2 regions of the Shewanella sp. SACH genome follow, and region 2 is predicted to be linked to the other one. Evidence: riboswitches for the same ligand, from Rfam matches in the RefSeq annotation. Region 2 holds a riboswitch; the other holds the start of a gene.
What was found. A riboswitch is a leader RNA that binds a small molecule or an ion and turns the genes downstream of it on or off. The one in region 2 is predicted to bind lysine.

Region 1 (10,216 bases), on a different contig from region 2:
CGAGCAAGTTAGTCTGTTTAACGATTCTGAACGACTTAAACTCAGGGAAACAAACGATAAGCTTATCCGCACCATTGAAGATCTCGATGCCCTGCGCGACAGGGCAAATGTGACTCAGGAAGAATTACTCAGCCAACAATCGGAACAGCTCAATAAACGCTTATATTTCTTATCTTTAGTGTCGGCAATTTTCTTACCATTAGGCTTTTTAACCGGCTTACTCGGGGTCAATATTGGCGGCATACCGGGCGCCGACAACACTTGGGCCTTCGCCACCTTCTGCGGCATATTAATCTCACTCGTCGCCCTACAGATGGCACTGTTTTATCGATTTAAGTGGTTATAGCCACCTTAAAAACAACAACGCCAATCGATTAGGATTTGCGTTGTTTTCGTTCATTCTTATAAGCTGAATGTTATGAGCTAATGCTTATGCTCTAAGCGGGCGATTATGTCGTCGGCAACTCAAACACATGAGTCATGACTTTATAAAGCTCTGTCCCTTGGTGCACAGATGCCGAAGCAAAGTGCAAAATCGGCACGCAGTCCTGCGGCAAACTGACCGTCTTTAGCTCATCCGCTGTACCGTATAAATCCATTCGCAGTAAATTCACTAAGGGCTGTCCCGCAGCCAATGGTTCACCTAAAGGCGCGAGGTATTCCACTAACCCTGAACTTGGCGCGTGATACTTTTTATAGTCCTTAAGGTAACAACCAAAGCGCTGCATTTTAGCGGGCGCAACGGTTTCAGCGATCACGCCGCGGTGGCTTAAATACGCCAAAATCCCTTGTGCATCAACCAACGCATCCTCAAGGCAGACGCGCTCTTGGCTCGCCAACTCCAAGGTTAACGCTGACACAGCAACGGCTAAATCTCGCCCCTGCGCTTTTGCAAAATCACTTAATTGCCACCAAGGACAAAACGCTGCCTCATCCATAGCACCACCAAAGGTGTTGGGGATAACAAGCGTATAAGGGATCGACAAAAACTGCGCGGCAGCTAAGTCATATTCAGGACAATACAAGTGCTTACAGGATTTAGGACCCGTATGCAGATCGAGCACTATATCCGCGCCGTGGGCCATAATTTGCAGATTAACCGCAAGCCTATGCCCGGTTGTAATGCCCCATTCATGCCGTAATTTTTGCTGACAGGCTTCAACCAAAGTACTGCGATAAGCTTGGATCAGCTCGCTATCACTGAGCTTGGCATGTTCGCTATACCAAGTTGGCAAATCGATAGCATGATTCAAATACTCACGATTCCAGTTCGCCCCCGTAATAGGGTCAAATCGGCCGAGGGTAAACTCACCACTTTTTTGGTTGATCCCAAGGGGATTGGCAAGCGGCACTAAGGTGATTTCACCGCGGATGTCACAGAGTTCAAGCTGCTTCATCAACTGATAAATCACCGCATTACCTTGCACTTCAGCGCCGTGGACATTGGCCTGAATATACACTTTGGGGCCAGTCGCCTTATCGTCGCTCGGCTTAAAATGGTAAATAGGCAAGGTAAGCGCTTGCCCTGCGGCAAGCTCCCCAATTTGCAGAGACGATGTTATCGGCAGCATATTAAGCGCCTTCGAACAGATTTTGATGCAGCGATTTCACCACTTGTGCCGCTTCCGATTCTGTCACTAACACACACAGGTTATGTGGGCTGGCGCCTTGGCAAATCATCCGCACATTGTGTGGCTCAAGCACTTCAAACACACGGCGACAAATACCCGGCGTGGTCGCAATACGGTTACCGATAATCGCCACTAAGGCTAATCCATCTTCGACGCGCACCCGGCAATGCTGTGATAATTCTTGCAACAATGCCTCACTCAACAGACCTTGACCACTTGAATCAGAGCCAGTTTTATCGAGGGTTAGAGACACATTCACTTCTGAGGTAGTAATTAGATCCACACTGATCTTATGTCGCGCCAAAGTCGCAAAGGTTTCCGCTAAAAAGCCCTGCGCATGCAACATTTGCAAGCTGTGAAGATTTAACAGCGTTTGATCGCGGCGCAAAGCCACAGCGCGGAATACGGGCGCATCTTCCACTTGATGACGGATCCAAGTCCCGCCCTTTTCAGGCTCTTTACTTGAACCAACAAACACTTGAATTTGTTGACGAACAGCAGGAAGAATGGTCGCAGGATGCAATACCTTGGCACCAAAGGTCGCCATCTCGGCGGCTTCATTAAAGCTGATCTCGGCAATCGGAAAAGCATTGGGCGCAAGGCGAGGATCGGTTGTATAAATCCCTGCTACATCGGTCCAAATCTCGACCGCTGAGGCGCGTAACGCTTCGGCTAACAGCGCAGCAGAATAATCACTACCACCGCGGCCTAATGTGGTCGTTTGACCTGCTTCATCGGCACCGATAAAGCCTTGCGTCACAATCACTTGTTCCGCTAACAGTGGCTGTAGATAATCACGAGCTAAAGTCGCAATCTGCTCAACTTGGGGTTCCGCGCGGCCAAAGTGGCTGTCGGTACGTAATACTCGGCGTACATCGAAGGCGCTAGAGTTAACACCTTTCTCGCGGATGACTGCTGAAAACAACGCCGAAGAACATTGCTCACCGAGGGACAACAACTCATCCATGGTCGCTTTGCTGCGTTGTGATGCGAGCGCGTCACTCAATACTGACATGCGACTCAATAATTTATCTAATGCGGCGGCCACATCGTTAGGACGACCGAGCTTATCTAAAATCGCATATTGAATTTGGGCAATTTGTTTTAATCGCTGTAATCGACCATCGTCGTTGATGGATTCTTGCGTCAATTCCACTAACAGATTGGTCACGCCACTCGATGCGCTGACCACGACTAAACGGCAATGAGGATTAGCTAACACTATGTCGGCACAGCGATTCATAGCGTTATAGTCGGCGACTGAGGTGCCACCAAATTTTGCGACTACAAGGGACATTAGCGCACCTCCGTGAAACACGTAGGGCAAGAAATAAACGCAGATTGAATAAAATACTGATTAACTAACATAATCACACTCCGAACTAACTTCGTTCGAAGAGCCTGGTGCTCAATGATAACGCACCCCAAAAGAAGGGAAACAGCAATCGTCACCAGAAGCTCTCCACCAATTACAGGTGACAATCGTCAGGATTCAGCCTGAGCGACCGACATAAACATGCAGCAACCATATCTATGCCTCGGCGTTAATCTCCCTCATCAGTCATCGCAGGAGTTTGTGCTCCTCTGACCGACTACCTAGTTAACGCTCCTCTTCTGTTCCTTTCCTAGGGAAAGGGACGAAAAAAGTAGCAATAAACCCCTAATGAAGTCAATGCTAATTTCATAACAAATGAATAATTTAAATAAAATCTTTTGAAAACAACTAAGTACTTAAATCGGGTAACTCGTATACCAGCTGCACATAATCACTAAATTTGCCTAAACACACTTCATCATGTCCGGCCAAAGTGCATGGCACTAAGCTCACATCCCCTTGTTCGACCACATAAATCGCGTATTGATTAAATTTCTTCCCCAATTGCAGCGCCATCGTTCTATCGATAAACACGGCCCAGCTTTTTTCCATGTGGGATAAATCCGGCGCCGCGCCCACTAAAGCACGATAGGGACTGCCGAGTAATTCAATTTCACGGAGAAGTTGGCGATCGAGTAAACGGTTTTGACTGGGAGAAAGCAGCTTTGAAGCGGGATTATGAGCGGTAATAACAGCAAAGGAAAAATCACAGGATAATGCTTGAGTCAGCAAAAATAACGGCGCTTGGTAACATTGCCACAAATCTTGAGTCTTATTGTCCATTGGTAGTCTAATCGAAAAATGAACCCAGGCTAGTGTAGCAGAGTGATTGTAAAATCCAAAGAGGCGTGAACTGGCTCACAGGAATGGCAAATACATTAGTTATACTAATCAATAGCTAAAGTAAATATCATGGTAAAAACCCCGACTCACCTAAAATTTGTTAACATTTCATTTGTTAACAAATGACTAAAACGAGTACAATGTACGTACTGGTGAGTTGAAACAGATTGAGCAAGATGCTTATCGTTCAATACAGTTTGTTACATATATCGCTTTAAGTAACGTGAACTGACCGGGCATCTGTTTAAAATGTGTTCTACATTTGATTTGTCTTTTAAACATTTAAAAAAAACAATAGTTAAGGAACTTATTCTAACTATTGCTTATCGAAGTTGGTACTGATTACGTTTTCTCGTATTACACTTAAACGTGCACTTAATCTACATCCAGATATAGATGTCACCGTAAAGATTTTCCTTTTGAGCACAAAGCAGTTCAAGGAAGTATCAACGCTTTTATGAATATAAGAGCCCGAAGTAAGTTGCTCTTATTGGTTAGTATAAACTGATTAAAATTTAGGTAAATAATATGCAAAATCCGCACATTCTGATCGTTGAAGATGAAGCCGTTACCCGTAACACGCTGAGAAGTATTTTCGAGGCAGAAGGGTATGTGGTAACTGAGGCCAATGATGGCGCAGAAATGCATAAGGCTATGCAGGAAAACAAAATTAACTTGGTCGTTATGGACATTAACTTGCCAGGCAAGAATGGCCTGTTGTTGGCACGTGAACTACGTGAAATCAACAACATCGGTCTGATCTTCCTGACAGGTCGTGACAACGAAGTCGACAAAATCCTTGGACTTGAAATTGGCGCGGACGATTATATTACCAAGCCGTTCAACCCACGTGAATTGACGATTCGTGCTCGTAATCTTCTGACTCGCGTCAACAGCGCTGGTGCCGAAGTCGAAGAAAAGAGCTCAGTAGAATACTATCGCTTCAACGATTGGAGCTTAGAGATCAACAGCCGTTCATTAGTGAGCCCACAGGGTGAATCCTACAAACTGCCACGTAGCGAATTCCGCGCTATGCTGCACTTTGTTGAAAACCCAGGCAAAATTTTGACTCGTGCCGATCTACTGATGAAAATGACTGGCCGTGAACTTAAGCCACACGATCGTACTGTAGACGTGACTATCCGTCGTATCCGCAAGCATTTCGAAAGCTTGCCAGATACGCCAGAAATCATCGCGACTATTCACGGTGAAGGCTATCGCTTTTGCGGTAACTTAGAAGGCTAATTGCCCGCTAAGCGACACTCGCATTAGCAACAGGATTGATTCGATAAGCATCAATTCACAAAAAAACCAGATCCTAGGATCTGGTTTTTTTATGTCTAAAATTTAGCGAATCAGATTAATAGGCGACGCTTACAGAGTTAAGAGTCAGGTTGATGGCAAAGCCGATGTCCAAAATAGAAAAAAATATTTATAAAACAGCAGCATAATTATAAAACAAGCTCAACCTATCAGCGCTAATGAGAGCGAGTGATATAAGAGCTAAACAAGGAGCAAGCCTACAACGTATACGTAAGGCATAGCAGCATACGCAAGCAGACCAGCTCTCTATCTCGCGCTACTTAGCGCTTTTCAGCTGTCTATCGAGGAAATCCGCTAATGAGCGATATAAGTGATTACGCACTTTCTCGCCACGCATCGAATGTTTAGATCCCGGATAATCGATCATCTGGAATAATTTGCCTTCATCCTGCAGCGCTTTATAAACCCGAGTGCTGTTTTCAAACAAGACGTTATCGTCAGCCATGCCGTGATACATCAACAGACCCGCTTGATAGTTTTTCACGTAAGGAAACACGCTGCTGGCTTCATAACCCTTTTCATTACCTTCGGGGTGACCTAAGTAACGCTCAGTATAATGGGTATCATACAAGCGCCAGTCGGTCACAGGTGCGCCCGAAATCGCGGCTTTAAAATAATCCGGCGCCTTAAATAAACTCATCAAGGCCATATAACCACCGTAACTGTGGCCGTAAATCGCCACATTATCGGCATCGACAAAGGGCAGACTCCGTAAATAATCCACCCCCACTTTTTGATCATTCACTTCAGCTTCGCCCAAATGACGGTAAATCACCTGCTCGAACTGAGTGCCTCTGTGCGCACTGCCGCGGTTATCTAATTGGAATACCACATAGCCTTGTTGCACAAGATACTGGGTAAAGTAGTCCTGCTCGCTCCAACTATTAGTCACTAACTGGGCGTGCGGCCCACCATAAACCCGCACTACGACAGGGTATTTCTTGCTTGCATCGAAGGGAACGGGTTTGAATAAACGGGTTTGCAGCACTTGGCCATCTTCGGCTTTCAGTTCACCAAATTCAGGAATTTGCCACAATCCAGCATAGTCATATAAAGGATGACCTTGCTTAACCGCATTTTGCTCGACCCAAGCCAGTTGCTGGCCCTTGTCACCGTGTAAACTGATTTGCGGTGGCTGAGATAAGCTATTGAAATAATCCAGATATACACTCTGATTATCGGCGAAAACAGGATTGTGCATCCCCGCTTGCTTGCTCACGCGCTCAACCTTGCCACCCGCTAACGGTACGCGATAAAGCTGTTTCTCGATTGGCGTGTCTTTGCGGCCGGTGAAATACACCCAGCCTGCAGTTTCATCTATGTATTCCAACTCATCGACAGCCCACTCGCCCTTAGTCAATTGCGTTTTGAGTTTGCCTTTTAAGTCAAAAAGATACAGATGATTAAAGCCGTCACGCTCAGACGCCCAAATAAAGGCAGACTGCTGTTTTAAGAAGTGCAGATCGTTATTGAGGTTTACCCAAGCATCACTGCGTTCTTTCACTAAGGTTTTTGGCTTAGTCAGCGCATCTAACGCCACTAACTGCAAATCGAGCTGATGTTGATCGCGGCTCTGCCACTGGAACGACAAGTGTTTGCTATCGGGCAACCAATCGACACGCGGCAGATAAATGTCTTTGCTCTTGTCTTCGCTATTCTCTTCACGCAGGCTCACCCAATTGATGGCCTTATCTTTTAGCGTGACCACACCTAATGCAATGTCGACGTTGTTTTTACCTGCGGCTGGGTAACGCTGCTCGGTGAGTTTAATGCCATCGGCATAGATCTCATTGCGCGTCACTTGCTCGACCGCGGATTCGTCGATACGGGTGAAGGCGATAGCCGATTCATCGGGCGCCCACCAATAGCCAGTCATGCGATCCATTTCTTCTTGAGCGACAAACTCAGCCATGGCATTTTTAATTGCCCCGCCGCCATCGGTCGTCATAGCTTGGAGTTTCTTCGTCGCCAGATCTAACACATACAAATTTTGATCCCGCACGAAAGACACAAAATGCCCCTTGGGCGATAAGCGTGCATCTGTAGCAAACCCTTCGCCAATCGGCAATTGAGTCACGCTATTGTCGACGAGGGAAAAGTAATACAGATTGCCAGAAGCCGGAATTAATAACGCTTGGCTATCATCGGCCCAGAAGTACTCCATAATGCCTTCGCCATAAATACGTTGGCGCTCGCGGCGGGCTTTTTCTTCATCGGATAATTCATTGGTCGCGAGTTTATCGGCATTTAATAGCAGGCTCGACTCACCGGTTTTGACATCCATCTGCCAGAGATCATAAAAACTTTGATAATCTTTACGGCCAGCAAGATAGGTAACACGCTGGCCATCGGGGGACAATTTCAAACCACGGGGACTGGTGCCCGCTAAGGCAGGCGAGGCATTCATTCGCTCAATCGTCAGTGGCTGTTTGCCACCTTCCATTGCCAAAGCTGGGGTGGTTGTTGAAATCATAGCTGTCGAAATCATGGCCATTTGGCTCGCTATCAGTAGGGGAACGGCGCGCACCTTAAGCGAGCGCGCAGGGAACCAAGTTAACCTATTTTTAATCATTATTATTCCTTGGAAGTATAATCGCCTAAGATGTCAGCGATTAAAAACAAGCCGACATTGTGCCAGAGGCAAACCCCAAATAGAAATAGCATGCAATATGCCGATACAAATTAGGAGCATCTCGTCGGCTCAGTCCAAATAATCCCTAAAAGCCCTAATATTCGCTAAAAGCATCAGCAACATCGCTGAAATTGTCGACTAACTGAGTTATCATTCGCGGCAAATAACGAAATTGACCTCATTGTTGAACCTCTAAAGGACATAACATGCAGACTCTGGCCCAGCACCTGACCTCACAGGCAGTGAACGACTCCCTCTCCCAGCTAATTTTAACCTTAGCCGACACCTCAAAAGCCATTAGCCATGCCGTTCGCCACGGTGCGCTTGCAGGCGTGTTAGGCGCGACTGAGCAAGAAAACGTCCAAGGTGAAACCCAGAAAAAACTGGATATCATCACCAACGACATGCTCAAAGATGCATTAAAAGCTGACGGTACAGTGCGCGGTTTGGCGTCGGAAGAAGAAGATCATGTAGTTGAAGTCAGCCAAAATGGCCAATATCTGGTGTGTTTCGATCCACTAGATGGCTCATCTAATATTGATATCAACTCGTTAGTCGGCACGATTTTCTCTATCCTGCCCGCCCCTGCTGGCGAGTTGACTGAAACCAGCTTTTTACAATCTGGCCGTGCGCAATTAGCCGCAGGTTATGTACTTTATGGTCCATCGACCATGCTGGCATTAACCACAGGTCAAGGCGTGCAACTCTTTACTTTGCACCCAGAAACCAATGAATTTTTACTGACTAACGCCGCCATGAGCATTAGCCCAGATACCCAAGAGTTTGCCATTAACATGTCGAACCAACGTTTTTGGGAAGCGCCAATGCAGACCTATATTGCCGATTTACTGCTCGGTAAAATTGGCCCACGCGAAAAATCATTCAACATGCGCTGGATTGCGGCCATGGTCGGCGACGTACACCGCGTGCTATCACGTGGCGGTATTTTTACCTACCCAACCGACAATAAAGATCCTAAAAAACCGTACAAACTGCGCTTGATGTACGAAGCTAATCCAATGGCTTTCTTAGTCGAACAAGCCGGCGGTAAAGCCTCAACGGGTTATGAAACTATTTTAGACATTACCCCAACGCATATTCACCAGCGTGTTGCCGTCATCCTAGGCAGCAGCAATGAAGTCGACGCTTGCCTGAGCTATCACGGTATTGATTACAGTGAAGAACCAAATATAGAGTAAGCCGAATCGCTTAGCTTCCTGATTTTTATGATAAAAGCCACTGACCACAGTGGCTTTTTTATTGATTCGCAGAATGCGACATTTTAATTTTTGATGCGGCATAACCGACGAAGGAATTGCGGCCTTACGGCCGAGGTGAATTAAAGTCGTGGGGCTTCACCCCACACCCGACCAAGGAGGACTGCTCGTCCTATCCTCCTTGGATGCTCCATGACGTCCCCAACGGAGTTGAAAGCCCCTTGTGCTCATTGCCAAATTTGCTATCGCTTCCGAAGGATGCGTCCCTGCACCTGCGAAAGCTAGCTCGGCATCCATGCCGAGACTCACGCAATTTGTCTATTCGCCCTGCGGCAACTCCGAGGGGATAGTGTATTCCTCAGACACTGGAGTTATTGCAAAGTAATTAAGGCATAAAAATGAAGCCTATTTGCTCTTTTGCCTGTAATAAAAAGTCTTCAACGCCCTTCTGCAACTTCGCTGGGGAAGATGAACTACTGAAATCTTAGAGTTAGCTGTTTATCCCAAAAGATTAGTGCCTGTACTCTCTTTTTAATCCAGTTGGGCCCTGTGTATATCTGATAATCAATAGTTACAGTCACATGGTTAACGTTTAACTATTTTTATCTTTATCTTTCAATGGCAAAGTGGGTATTATGAGGCTGATTATTATCAAGTTATGAATGGATGCTGTTGATAAATGATTCTAAAAACCAAATCATTTCAAAATACCCAAACACCACAGGCTATCGCGGGTCAAAAACAAGAACAGGATGTTGCCTTCTATTTACGCCGCGCCTTCAAAGATCATCCAGAAGTGTTGGTCATCAATGATTTTCGATTCACCTTTAATGACGAAACCGCGCAAATTGATCACTTAATTATCTACACCTACGGTTTTGTGCTAATTGAATCCAAGAGCATAAAAGGCCATGTGGAAGTCAACCAACAGGGTGAGTGGACGCGCAGTCACGGCAATAACTGGTTTGGTATGCCATCACCAATCAAGCAAGTTGAACTACAACAATCACTGCTTAAAGAGATGCTAAAGCAGCATAGAAGTGAAATTCTCGGTAAGTTACTCGGGATAAAACAACAAAGTTTTGGCATGCGTTGCTGGGACCATGTGTGCGCGGTATCAAGTGATGCGGTAATCAACAGAGATACTATGCCAACGGCCATTTCTGAGTTGTTAGTTAAAACAGAGTTTTTAGTC
Region 2 (10,216 bases):
ATAACACGATTGTGGCTATGGAGAAAAGTGGCGCTCTGCTCAGCCGTGCATCGAGTGTGTTTTATAATCTAGCGGGTTCGAACAGCAATCCAGAGCTGCGAAAAATTCAAGGTGAAATGGCGCCCAAAATGGCGGCGCACTCGGACAACATCAACTTAAACCCAGCGCTATTTGCCCGTATCGAAGCCATTTATAACGACCGCGCTAATCTAGGTTTAACCCCAGAAGCCGTGCGTTTGGTTGAGGTCTATCACCAACGCTTTATCATGGCGGGCGCAAAACTCACCGACGAACAAAAAGTGAAGATCCGTGCTCTTAACGAAGAACAATCGACACTGACCAACGAGTTCTCCCAACGTTTACTGCGCCTAACTAAAGAAATCGCCGTTATCGTGGAATCAAAGAATGAGCTTGCAGGATTAACTGACAGCGACATCACTTCGGCCGCAAACGATGCTAAAGCTGCAGGTCACGATGGCAAGTATCTGATCAACATCACCAACACCACTCGCCAGCCCGTATTGGCGTCACTGGAAAACCGTGAACTGCGCCAACGCATTTGGGAAGCCTCGGCTAACCGTGGCTTAAGTGGTGAAAACGAAACGGCGTCGCTGGTATCTCGTTTAGCGCAACTGCGCGCTGAGCGCGCCACCCTATTAGGTTATGAAAACTGGGCGAGTTATCGCCTAGCGCCGCAAATGGCCAAAACGCCAGAAGCGGTTTACAGTATGTTTGGCTCTATGGTGCCAGCCGTAGTCGCTAATACAGAGAAAGAAGCGGCCGATATTCAAGCTATGATCGACAAGACTGGCGGCAAATTTGAACTGGCGCCATGGGACTGGGAATTCTACGCCGAGAAAGTCCGCCAAGAAAAATACGCCCTCGATGCCAATAGCATTCGCCCATATTTTGAGTTTAACCGCGTCCTCGAAGACGGCGTGTTCTACACACTCAAAGAACTCTATGGCGTCACCCTAAAACCTCGCCCAGATTTACCGGTTTATCATCCCGATGTGAAAGCCTACGAAATGTTTGATGCCGATGGCTCAAGCATGGCCATTTTCTACGCCGACTATTTTGCCCGTGAAGGTAAACGTGGCGGCGCTTGGATGAGTTCGTTCGTCGGTCAATCCTTCCTCGAAGGCACTAAACCTGTGGTCGTCAACGTGATGAACATCAAGAAAGCGCCAGAGGGTGAACCTACATTCGTCAGCTATAACGAAGTCACCACTATGTTCCATGAAATGGGCCACGGCACCCACGGCATGTTCTCCAAAGTGACATATCCAAGTCTGGCGGGCACCTCGGTTTCACGCGACTTTGTCGAATTCCCATCGACCTTCGAAGAAGACTGGGCGGCCCATCCCAAAGTGTTGGCCAACTACGCCAAACACTATGAAACTGGCAAACCCATTCCCGACGAATTGCTGCAAAAACTGCTGAAATCTGGCAGCTTTAACCAAGGATTCGACACTCTGGAATACATGGCCGCCGCATTAGTGGATATGGAGTGGCATTCATTAAGCCCAGATGCACCACTGCAAGATGTGGCCACCTTTGAAGCCAATGCCCTGAAAAAGCACGGCTTAAACATCAGCGCCGTGCCGCCACGCTATAAGTCGACCTACTTTGCCCACGCCTTCCCCGGTGGTTACTCGGCAAGTTATTACGCGTATATGTGGAGTGAGATTTTAGCGGCGGATGCCTTTGCCTATGTGCAAAACCAAGGCGGGCTCAATCGTGAAATCGGCATGAAATACCGCAAAACCATTCGTGAAGTGGGCAACAGTATTGCGCCAATGGAAGCCTACAAAAACTTCCGCGGACAAGAGCCAACGACACAAGGATTACTTAAACGCCGCGGGCTAGACCAAGCACTCTAAGCTACAAAAAACCTAAGCAACAGGCACTTTAAATTCAGTGTTGATAGCCTTAATGCGATTAGGTTAAAGACAGAGATAAACAGAGCGTTAACCAAAAAAATCAGCCAGCATAATGCTGGCTGATTTATTTTGACTTATTCGCAGTGAACCTTTGCCGTGCAAGGTTTCAATTAAGGTTTAGCTAATTGCGCCTTTAGATTTGATTTTTAGCACTATGATGCTAACCACAAACACCACACTACAGGCCACTAAACCTGCGACAACTGACTCAGTAAATCCAAGTACGACATAACCCGTTAAGCTAATAAACGCCGCAATCAATGCATACGGTAGCTGAGTGACGACATGGTCGATATGGTGACAACTCGCGCCCGTAGACGACAAAATCGTGGTATCGGAAATCGGTGAACAGTGATCGCCAAATACCGCGCCCGCCAGCACAGAAGCAAGCATAGGTAGCATCATGCCAGTGTGACTTCCCATCGCCATATCCGCAGCAATCGGCAACATGATACCGAACGTGCCCCAGCTAGTACCGGTTGAGAACGCAGTGATACCCGCTAACACAAACATTAGGGCTGGCAAAAAGGCGAACGGAATATTGCCCGTCGCGAGACTTGCCATAAACTTACCGGTTTCGAGCTGGCCAATCACGCCTGCGATAGTCCAAGCAAATAACAGGATATAAATCGCTGGCAGCATAGAGCGAGCGCCCTGCACTATGCCTTTGACTATCATTGATTTCTCAACGCCTTGGACTAAATTCAATATCAGCGAAATCGCTAAACCGATTAATGCACCAAAGAAAAGGGATGAACTGACATCGGTTTTCTCAAACGCTGAAATAATATTAAATTCAATCCCTTCAGTGGCAAGCACTTGAGCGCCACTATTGATCATAAAATACAGGGTCGCAAATACCAATACTGTAATCGGCAGGAATAAACCTAAGATCTTACCGGTTTCGGCTTCAGGTAAATCCGCATTGGCTCCAGGCGGTAATCCTTTTGACTCATCGTATAAATTACCACGTTGGGCATTGAGTTCATGCTCGCGCATTGGCCCAACATCTAATCCCATAAAGACAACGAAAAGTAATAATAACAAGGAGAAAATTGCATAGAAGTTCATTGGGATCATTTGAATAAAAATACTCAAATGGCCAGTATCAGCAAAACCATGGGCCGTTAATATTCCACCAATAAGTGCAATAATATACGCGCCCCAACTTGATACTGGAGAAATAACGCACACAGGTGCCGCAGTAGAATCTAATAAATAAGCTAACTTAGCGCGGGAAATATAATAACGGTCGGTAACAGGTCTAGCGACCGAACCTACGACTAAGCTATTGAAATAGTCGTCAATAAAAACCACACACCCTAAAAACATAGTTAATAATTTAGCGTCACGTTTATTACGTATATGTAAACGAGCCCAATCGGCAAAAGCCCGCGCGCTGCCACTTACGGTAATTAACGCTGTGATCATTCCCAGTACAATTAAGAAACCGAGAATATATAAGTTCCACGAATTAAGGCCTTCGCCCGTCCAAAAAAGTCCTTTAACGCCATTAAATACAAATTCACCCGTCGCTACAGGTGAAAATTGATTGAGCAATAAAGCACCAATTAAAATACCTAACCCCAAAGAAAGCAGTACACGGCGAGTTAAGATCGCCAACACAATAGCCACCGCAGGCGGCAGCAAGGAAAGTGCCGAATCGGCATAATTCATAACAGTCATTGATTATTATCTTCGTTAAATACGAATGGAGGGCGACTGAACTGGTGGGGAAAGGCAATAGATACCCAAGGTCACCTGTCCTATCAGTAGCGCTCCATAGTAACTATTTCCAATATCCGTATCGGAAAATACTATGGCAGTGTTGCACCTATTAGGTACAACCCCAGCAGTTGATCGTGATAAATCGAACCACTTCGGCACCAAATCCTTTCGCAATCGATCAACGGAATCACCCTACTGATCACTACTAATATTTGGCGCGCCTCTACTTCTAAGAACGCCCGTACGCGGGCGTGAGGCACATAAAAACATAAGCGGCTTAGCAGATGCCACCGCAAAGCCACTTAATGTGACCTAGATCACAGATTAAATCAACCGAGACTTGTGATCAGCTCAGGAACCGCCTCAAATAAGTCCGCAACTAAGCCATAATCGGCAACTTGGAAAATAGGCGCTTCCGCGTCTTTGTTAATAGCAACGATGACTTTTGCGTCTTTCATGCCCGCTAAATGTTGAATCGCGCCAGAAATCCCCACGGCAATATACAAGTTAGGCGCAACGATTTTACCGGTTTGACCGACTTGTAAATCGTTAGGCACAAAGCCAGCGTCAACTGCGGCGCGTGATGCGCCAACCGCAGCACCGAGCTTGTCAGCAAGCTGCTCTAACATGCCGAAGTTTTCACCACTGCCCATACCACGGCCGCCAGAAACGATAATGCCAGCATTACCTAATTCTGGACGGGCTGATACCGTCAAGGATTGAGAAACAAACTGAGTTCTCGCTTCAAACACTTTATCGAGTGTCGTCACAGCCGCGCTGTTACCTTCTGGTGCAGCATCAAAGGCACTGGCGCGCACTGTCATCACTTTGATGGCATCATGACTTTGCACTGTCGCTAAGGCGTTACCCGCATACACAGGGCGCACAAAGGTGTCAGCATTGACGACGGTAATGACTTCAGAGATTTGCGCAACATCTAATAATGCAGCCACACGCGGAAGCGTGTCCTTACCTAAGCTCGAAGCAGAAGCCAGAATGTGGCCATAGTTTGGCGCTAAGTCCACCAGCAATTTGGCAAAATTTTCCGCTAAATGCGCTTCATACACGCTAGCATCGGCAACGAGCACTTGGCTAACGCCTTGTAGTGCCTGTGCAGCTTGGACAACCGCGCCACATTGGTGACCCGCAACCAGTACATGCACTTCATCGCCAATGGCGCGAGCGGCAGTGACGATTTTTGCCGTATCGAGTTTCAGTGCGGCATTATCATGTTCAGCTAATACTAAAATGGCCATTTAGATCACCTTCGCTTCATTTTTTAACTTTTCAACTAGCTCAGCTACCGACGCTACCATAATGCCTGCTTTACGTTCTGCTGGCGGAGTGACCTTCACAACCGTTTGGTGACTCTTTAACGTCACGCCCAAATCAGCGACAGTAAAGACTTCTAATGGCTTACGCTTGGCTTTCATAATGTTAGGCAGTGAAGCATAACGAGGTTCGTTCAAACGTAGATCGGCAGTCACGACTGCAGGTAACGGCATAAGTAAGGTTTGCATACCACCGTCAACTTCGCGAGCGACTTGCACAGAATGACCTTCTAATTTGATTTCAGAAGCAAAGGTCGCCTGTGGCATATCCATCAGCGCCGCGAACATTTGACCAGTTTGATTGTTATCGCCATCGATAGATTGCTTACCAAAAATCACCAGTTCAGCTTGTTCTTTGTTTTGTACCGCTTTGAGCAATTTGGCGATAGATACTGGCACCAGTTCTTCTTCAGTATCGATATGAATCGCACGGTCTGCGCCTAATGCGAGCGCGGTACGTAATTGTTCTTGCACGGCTTTATTACCAATACTGACAACAACCACTTCAGTAGCGCTACCCGCTTCTTTTAAACGAACCGCTTCTTCTACTGCGATTTCACAAAAAGGGTTCAACGCCATTTTTAGGTTTGCAGTGTCAACACTTGTATTGTCAGCTTTGACCCTGACCTTCACATTGGCATCAACAACGCGCTTAACGGGCACCAATACTTTCATAGGGTTTCCTTCCTACACTTTCATGTACATGGACAAAACATTGGTTAATACCAATGCAGGATAGAGCAACTTTACGTCCTGTTAACGTTAACGTCAACCAAAGTCAAACGCCTGTTTGCATTTTTTAATCCGCGCCACGGCTACTTTTTTGGACACTTATTTGAGTAAATAAGAAAAGTTCAAAATATAAATAATATTTAATTTACTTAAAACGCATAATTTTATTTGATTCGAGCTATATTAGTTTCTATCATTTAGGTGTTGTTCACCATTATCCTGTATTAAAAATTAGAGTGGGACGAAAATAGATATGAGCGAATTTTTAGAGATATTAACTCACGGCCGTCGTTTTAAAGCAGCAGTTAAAGAACTTAGCGTTGAAGAGTTACGTGATTTAGCCGACAAATTAGATAAAATTTTAGTAGAACGCGAGTCTATGGCTGAGGAAGAAGAACAAGCCATGGCAGCTCGTAATGCTAAAATTGAAGAAATCCGTCAACAAATGGAAGCCGTTGGTTTATCAATTGATGACTTAGGTGGCGTAGCTGTTAAAGCAACCGCGAAAAAACGCGCTCCTCGTCCAGCTAAATACCAAATCGAAGTTGACGGTGAAATGGTTCAGTGGACTGGCCAAGGCCGTATGCCAACCGTATTTAAGAACGAGATCAACAAAGGTCGTTCTATGGAAGATTTCTTAATCTAATCCAATTCGGTGTAGCGGTTCGAGTAACCAACACCCATTTGCATAAAAGCTCGCATTCATTGCGAGCTTTTTTATATCCATTATTGGCTGCAATCTAAAACGACAAGCGTAAATCCCACGCCTCATTCCCGCTCAAATTGCGTTACAATTCAACCTTAGTATTTACATCTGCTTTCAGTTACTCTTTATTCACCCTCACTCGATTGAATAAAATAATGCAGATAAACAATAAGATAATTATAAGCTGCAGCATCATCGCTAGCTTAGTCTCACAGACCACATATGCCCAAATCAATACAGGGACAACCTCCAATAAACTCACGGCTTTTACCCATGCTGAATTAATCATTGCGCCGGGTAAGCGTTTAAGTGATGCCACTTTATTGGTTGAAAATAATCGAATTAAAGCCATTATTGAGCACGGTGACATTCCCGCTGGCGCATTTAAAATCGATTTGAGTGGTTATACTATTTACCCTGGATTTATCGATCCTTTCACCGATTATGGGATTGAGTTCGAATATCCAAAACTTGGGCTCACTCGCCCTGTCTATGATATTAAACGTATCGGTGGCAATGCAGACAATGGTGCAATTCATTCTGAAAAAGAATGGTTTAATTACGTTTATCCCAATAAAGAACGCGCTAAAGAGTGGATCAATAATGGCTTTACGAGTGTGCAAAGTAGCAAACTCGACGGAATCTTCCGAGGGACGGGTGTTAGCCTATCATTAGCAGACAAAACCGCCAACGAAGTGATTTATCGTGCCCGCAGTCAACCTTTTATGGCATTTGATAAAGGCTCATCTGAACAAGATTATCCGTCATCATTAATGGGCAGTATTGCACTTATTAGACAAACCTTTGCCGACGCCAATTGGTATAACCAAAATAAAAACAAATCGACCAATGGTGCAATAAACAATCAAGTCGAATTTAATATCGCCTTTGAGCGCTTAGATAATTTAGCCGATAAGCAAATTATCTTTGAAACCAGAAATCTCAACGATCAATTGCGCGCCGCCCATTTACTCAAAGAACATAAACTGTCAGCCAATCTACTCGGTAATGGTCAAGAATACTCGCGCATCAATGAGTTAAAGGCGCTGAACTACCCGTTAATCTTGCCTTTAAACTATCCGCAGGCGCCTGATGTCGGGACAGATGATGCCGATCGCGAAGTGTCACTGGCGGATTTAAGACAGTGGGAACGTGCGCCAACCAATCCAGCAGAAGTTGCCAAAGCGGGTATTCCCTTCGCGCTAACGCAGTTTGGTATTAAGACCGATGCTTTTTGGCCGCGCCTGCGCCAAGCCATTACTCAAGGTTTAACTGAAGAGCAAGCCTTAGCCGCACTGACCACCCAAGCCGCCGAGATGACGGGCACCGCCGATTTTACCGGCAAACTAGCACCCGGTTACATGGCAGACTTTGTAGTCACTAAGGGCAATATTTTTAAAGAGGGCCAGATCTACAGTGTTTGGTTGCAAGGTCAGGAGCAAAGTCTTCGCTCACTGCCCCAAGCACGATTACTGGGCGATTATCAATTAAGCCTCAATAACCTCACACTGGATTTATCACTGCAAGATGTGAGTAAAGGGGATAAACCCAAAATCCAAGGTAGCTTAAGCAGTGGCGAGCAAAGTATCGCGCTCACCCAACTTAAGTTAGATGACGACGGTCGATTAAGCTTTACTGCCGATTTGAGCGCCGCTGGCATCAATGGCCTTAGCCGCTTTACGCTGTGGATGGCCGATGACGGTATTCAGGGCCGCATGGTCGATGCCAAGAGTCGCACCACAAATGTTGCCGGTATTGCGATAGCGCAAACTGCAGCGCTTAATAGTGCTGACCAAGAAAGCAATCAAGCGACCAAGGAGGAAGCCAACACGAGTCTAGTGAGTCACCTCACCTTCCCTAACGTTGCTTATGGACTGAGCGAAGCACCTAAGGTCGAGAAGCTGCACATCAAAAATGCCACCCTGTGGACCTCGGATAAGCAAGGCATTCTCGAACATGCTGATCTCTTGATGGCCAATGGCCGCATCGAAAAAATTGGCCAGCAACTCAGTACGCCTTCTGGTTATCAAGTCCTAGATGCAACAGGTAAACATCTTACTGCGGGCATTATTGATGAACACTCGCATATCGCCATTAATGGTGGCACCAACGAAGGCACGGATGCCGTAACCTCTGAGGTACGGATTGGTGATGTGATTAATCCCGACGATATTTCACTCTATCGCGCCTTAGCGGGCGGCGTCACCAGCGCACAAATACTCCACGGCAGCGCCAATCCTATTGGCGGCCAATCGCAACTGATCAAAATGAAATGGGGCGAAACGGCCGAGCAACTTAAATTTGCTAACGCGCCCGCCAGTATCAAGTTCGCGCTTGGTGAAAACGTTAAGCAGAGCAACTGGGGAGAGAAATTTGTACAACGCTTCCCGCAAACGCGTATGGGAGTCAAAGCGTTATTTGAAGAGACCTTCGATGCCGCCATCGCCTATGAGAATGCGTTAAAAGCCTATGATGACCTGCGATCCAGCGATAAGAAAAAAACCGTCGCACCGCGCCCAAGTTATCGCCTGCAGGCGGTGGCCGAAGTATTAAATCAGCAACGTGATGTGCACATTCATTCTTACGTGCAGTCAGAAATTCTGATGTTTATCCGCCTAGCCGAGGCCTATCACTTTAAAGTGCAGACCTTTACCCATGTGCTCGAAGGTTACAAAGTGGCGAGTGAACTGGCCGCCCATGGCGCTGGCGCCTCGACGTTTGCCGATTGGTGGGCCTATAAGTTTGAGGTGTACGACGCGATTCCACAAAACGCGTGTTTGATGCAAAACAAAGGCGTGACCACCAGCATAAACTCAGACGACTATGAAATGCAGCGCAGACTCAACCAAGAAGCATCTAAGTCTATGATGTATTGCAATATGTCAAAGGAAGATGCTTGGAACATGGTTACCATCAATCCTGCCAAGCAATTAAGAGTCGATGAATTTGTGGGTTCACTCACCCCAGGAAAAATGGCCGATGTCGTGCTGTGGAACGCAGAGCCACTGTCGATTTATGCCAAAGTGACGCAGGCATGGGTTGAAGGAAAACGCTATTTTGACCGCGATCAAGACCAAGTCGCCCAGCAAGCCGTAGTCAACGAGCGCGCCGCCCTTATCCAAAAAATTCTCAGCAGTGATGACCAAGCCAAAGCGGGTGAAAAAGTCACGCCACTTAACGAGCCACAGTGGCACTGCGACACCCACTATCAGGCATGGGGCCACACTCATGAGGGAGCCAAATAATGCAACATTCATCTAAACCCGTTTTGTTTGCGGCGATACTGGGCGCGATTTGCACCACGCTGGCCCCAGCGATGGCAAGCGATATCGTACCTACACCTAAACAAAGCAGCAGCGTACTGATTAAAAACGCCACAGTGCACACAGTCAGTCAAGGCGTGCTCAGCAACACTGATGTCTTGATTGAAAATGGCAAGATCACGGCTGTTGGGCCTCAACTCACCAGCCAAGCCAACAGTGCAACCGCAGAAACCAGTGACACTCAAGTCGTCGATGCCAGCGGTAAACACTTATATCCGGGCTTAATTGCCCTAGACACCAGCTTAGGCTTAGTTGAAATTGAAATGAGCCGCCCCACGGTCGATAACGCCGAGGTGGGTTATATCAATCCGCAGATCAGCACAGCCACAGCTTACAATCCAGATTCTGAGCTGATCCCGACCATACGTTTCAACGGTATTACCCACGCGCAAATCGTCCCGAGCGGCGATGGTATTGCTGGGCAATCGGTGCTGGTGAATCTTGATGCGTGGA

Region 1: linked by a shared signal. The riboswitch ahead of lysC (lysine-sensitive aspartokinase 3) and the one ahead of BM607_RS13065 (Na+/H+ antiporter NhaC family protein) in region 2 are both predicted to bind lysine.

What each region holds. Positions count from the first base shown of each region.
Region 1 is NZ_MPDG02000005.1:99,532-109,747, forward strand. Features, by position in the region: gene BM607_RS17275 (zinc transporter ZntB) at 1-346, shown strand, start outside; gene BM607_RS17280 (succinylglutamate desuccinylase/aspartoacylase family protein) at 450-1,571, opposite strand; gene lysC (lysine-sensitive aspartokinase 3) at 1,573-2,928, opposite strand; lysine riboswitch at 3,079-3,253, opposite strand; gene BM607_RS17290 (DUF3293 domain-containing protein) at 3,355-3,789, opposite strand; gene arcA (two-component system response regulator ArcA) at 4,378-5,094, shown strand; gene BM607_RS17300 (S9 family peptidase) at 5,429-7,744, opposite strand; gene BM607_RS17305 (class 1 fructose-bisphosphatase) at 8,011-9,003, shown strand; gene BM607_RS17310 (nuclease-related domain-containing protein) at 9,701-10,216, shown strand, end outside.
Region 2 is NZ_MPDG02000002.1:1,155,704-1,165,919, reverse strand. Features, by position in the region: gene BM607_RS13070 (M3 family metallopeptidase) at 1-1,883, shown strand, start outside; gene BM607_RS13065 (Na+/H+ antiporter NhaC family protein) at 2,061-3,629, opposite strand; lysine riboswitch at 3,709-3,905, opposite strand; gene BM607_RS13060 (FAD-binding protein) at 4,001-4,927, opposite strand; gene BM607_RS13055 (electron transfer flavoprotein subunit beta/FixA family protein) at 4,928-5,677, opposite strand; gene BM607_RS13050 (H-NS family nucleoid-associated regulatory protein) at 5,988-6,380, shown strand; gene BM607_RS13045 (amidohydrolase family protein) at 6,596-9,685, shown strand; gene BM607_RS13040 (amidohydrolase family protein) at 9,685-10,216, shown strand, end outside.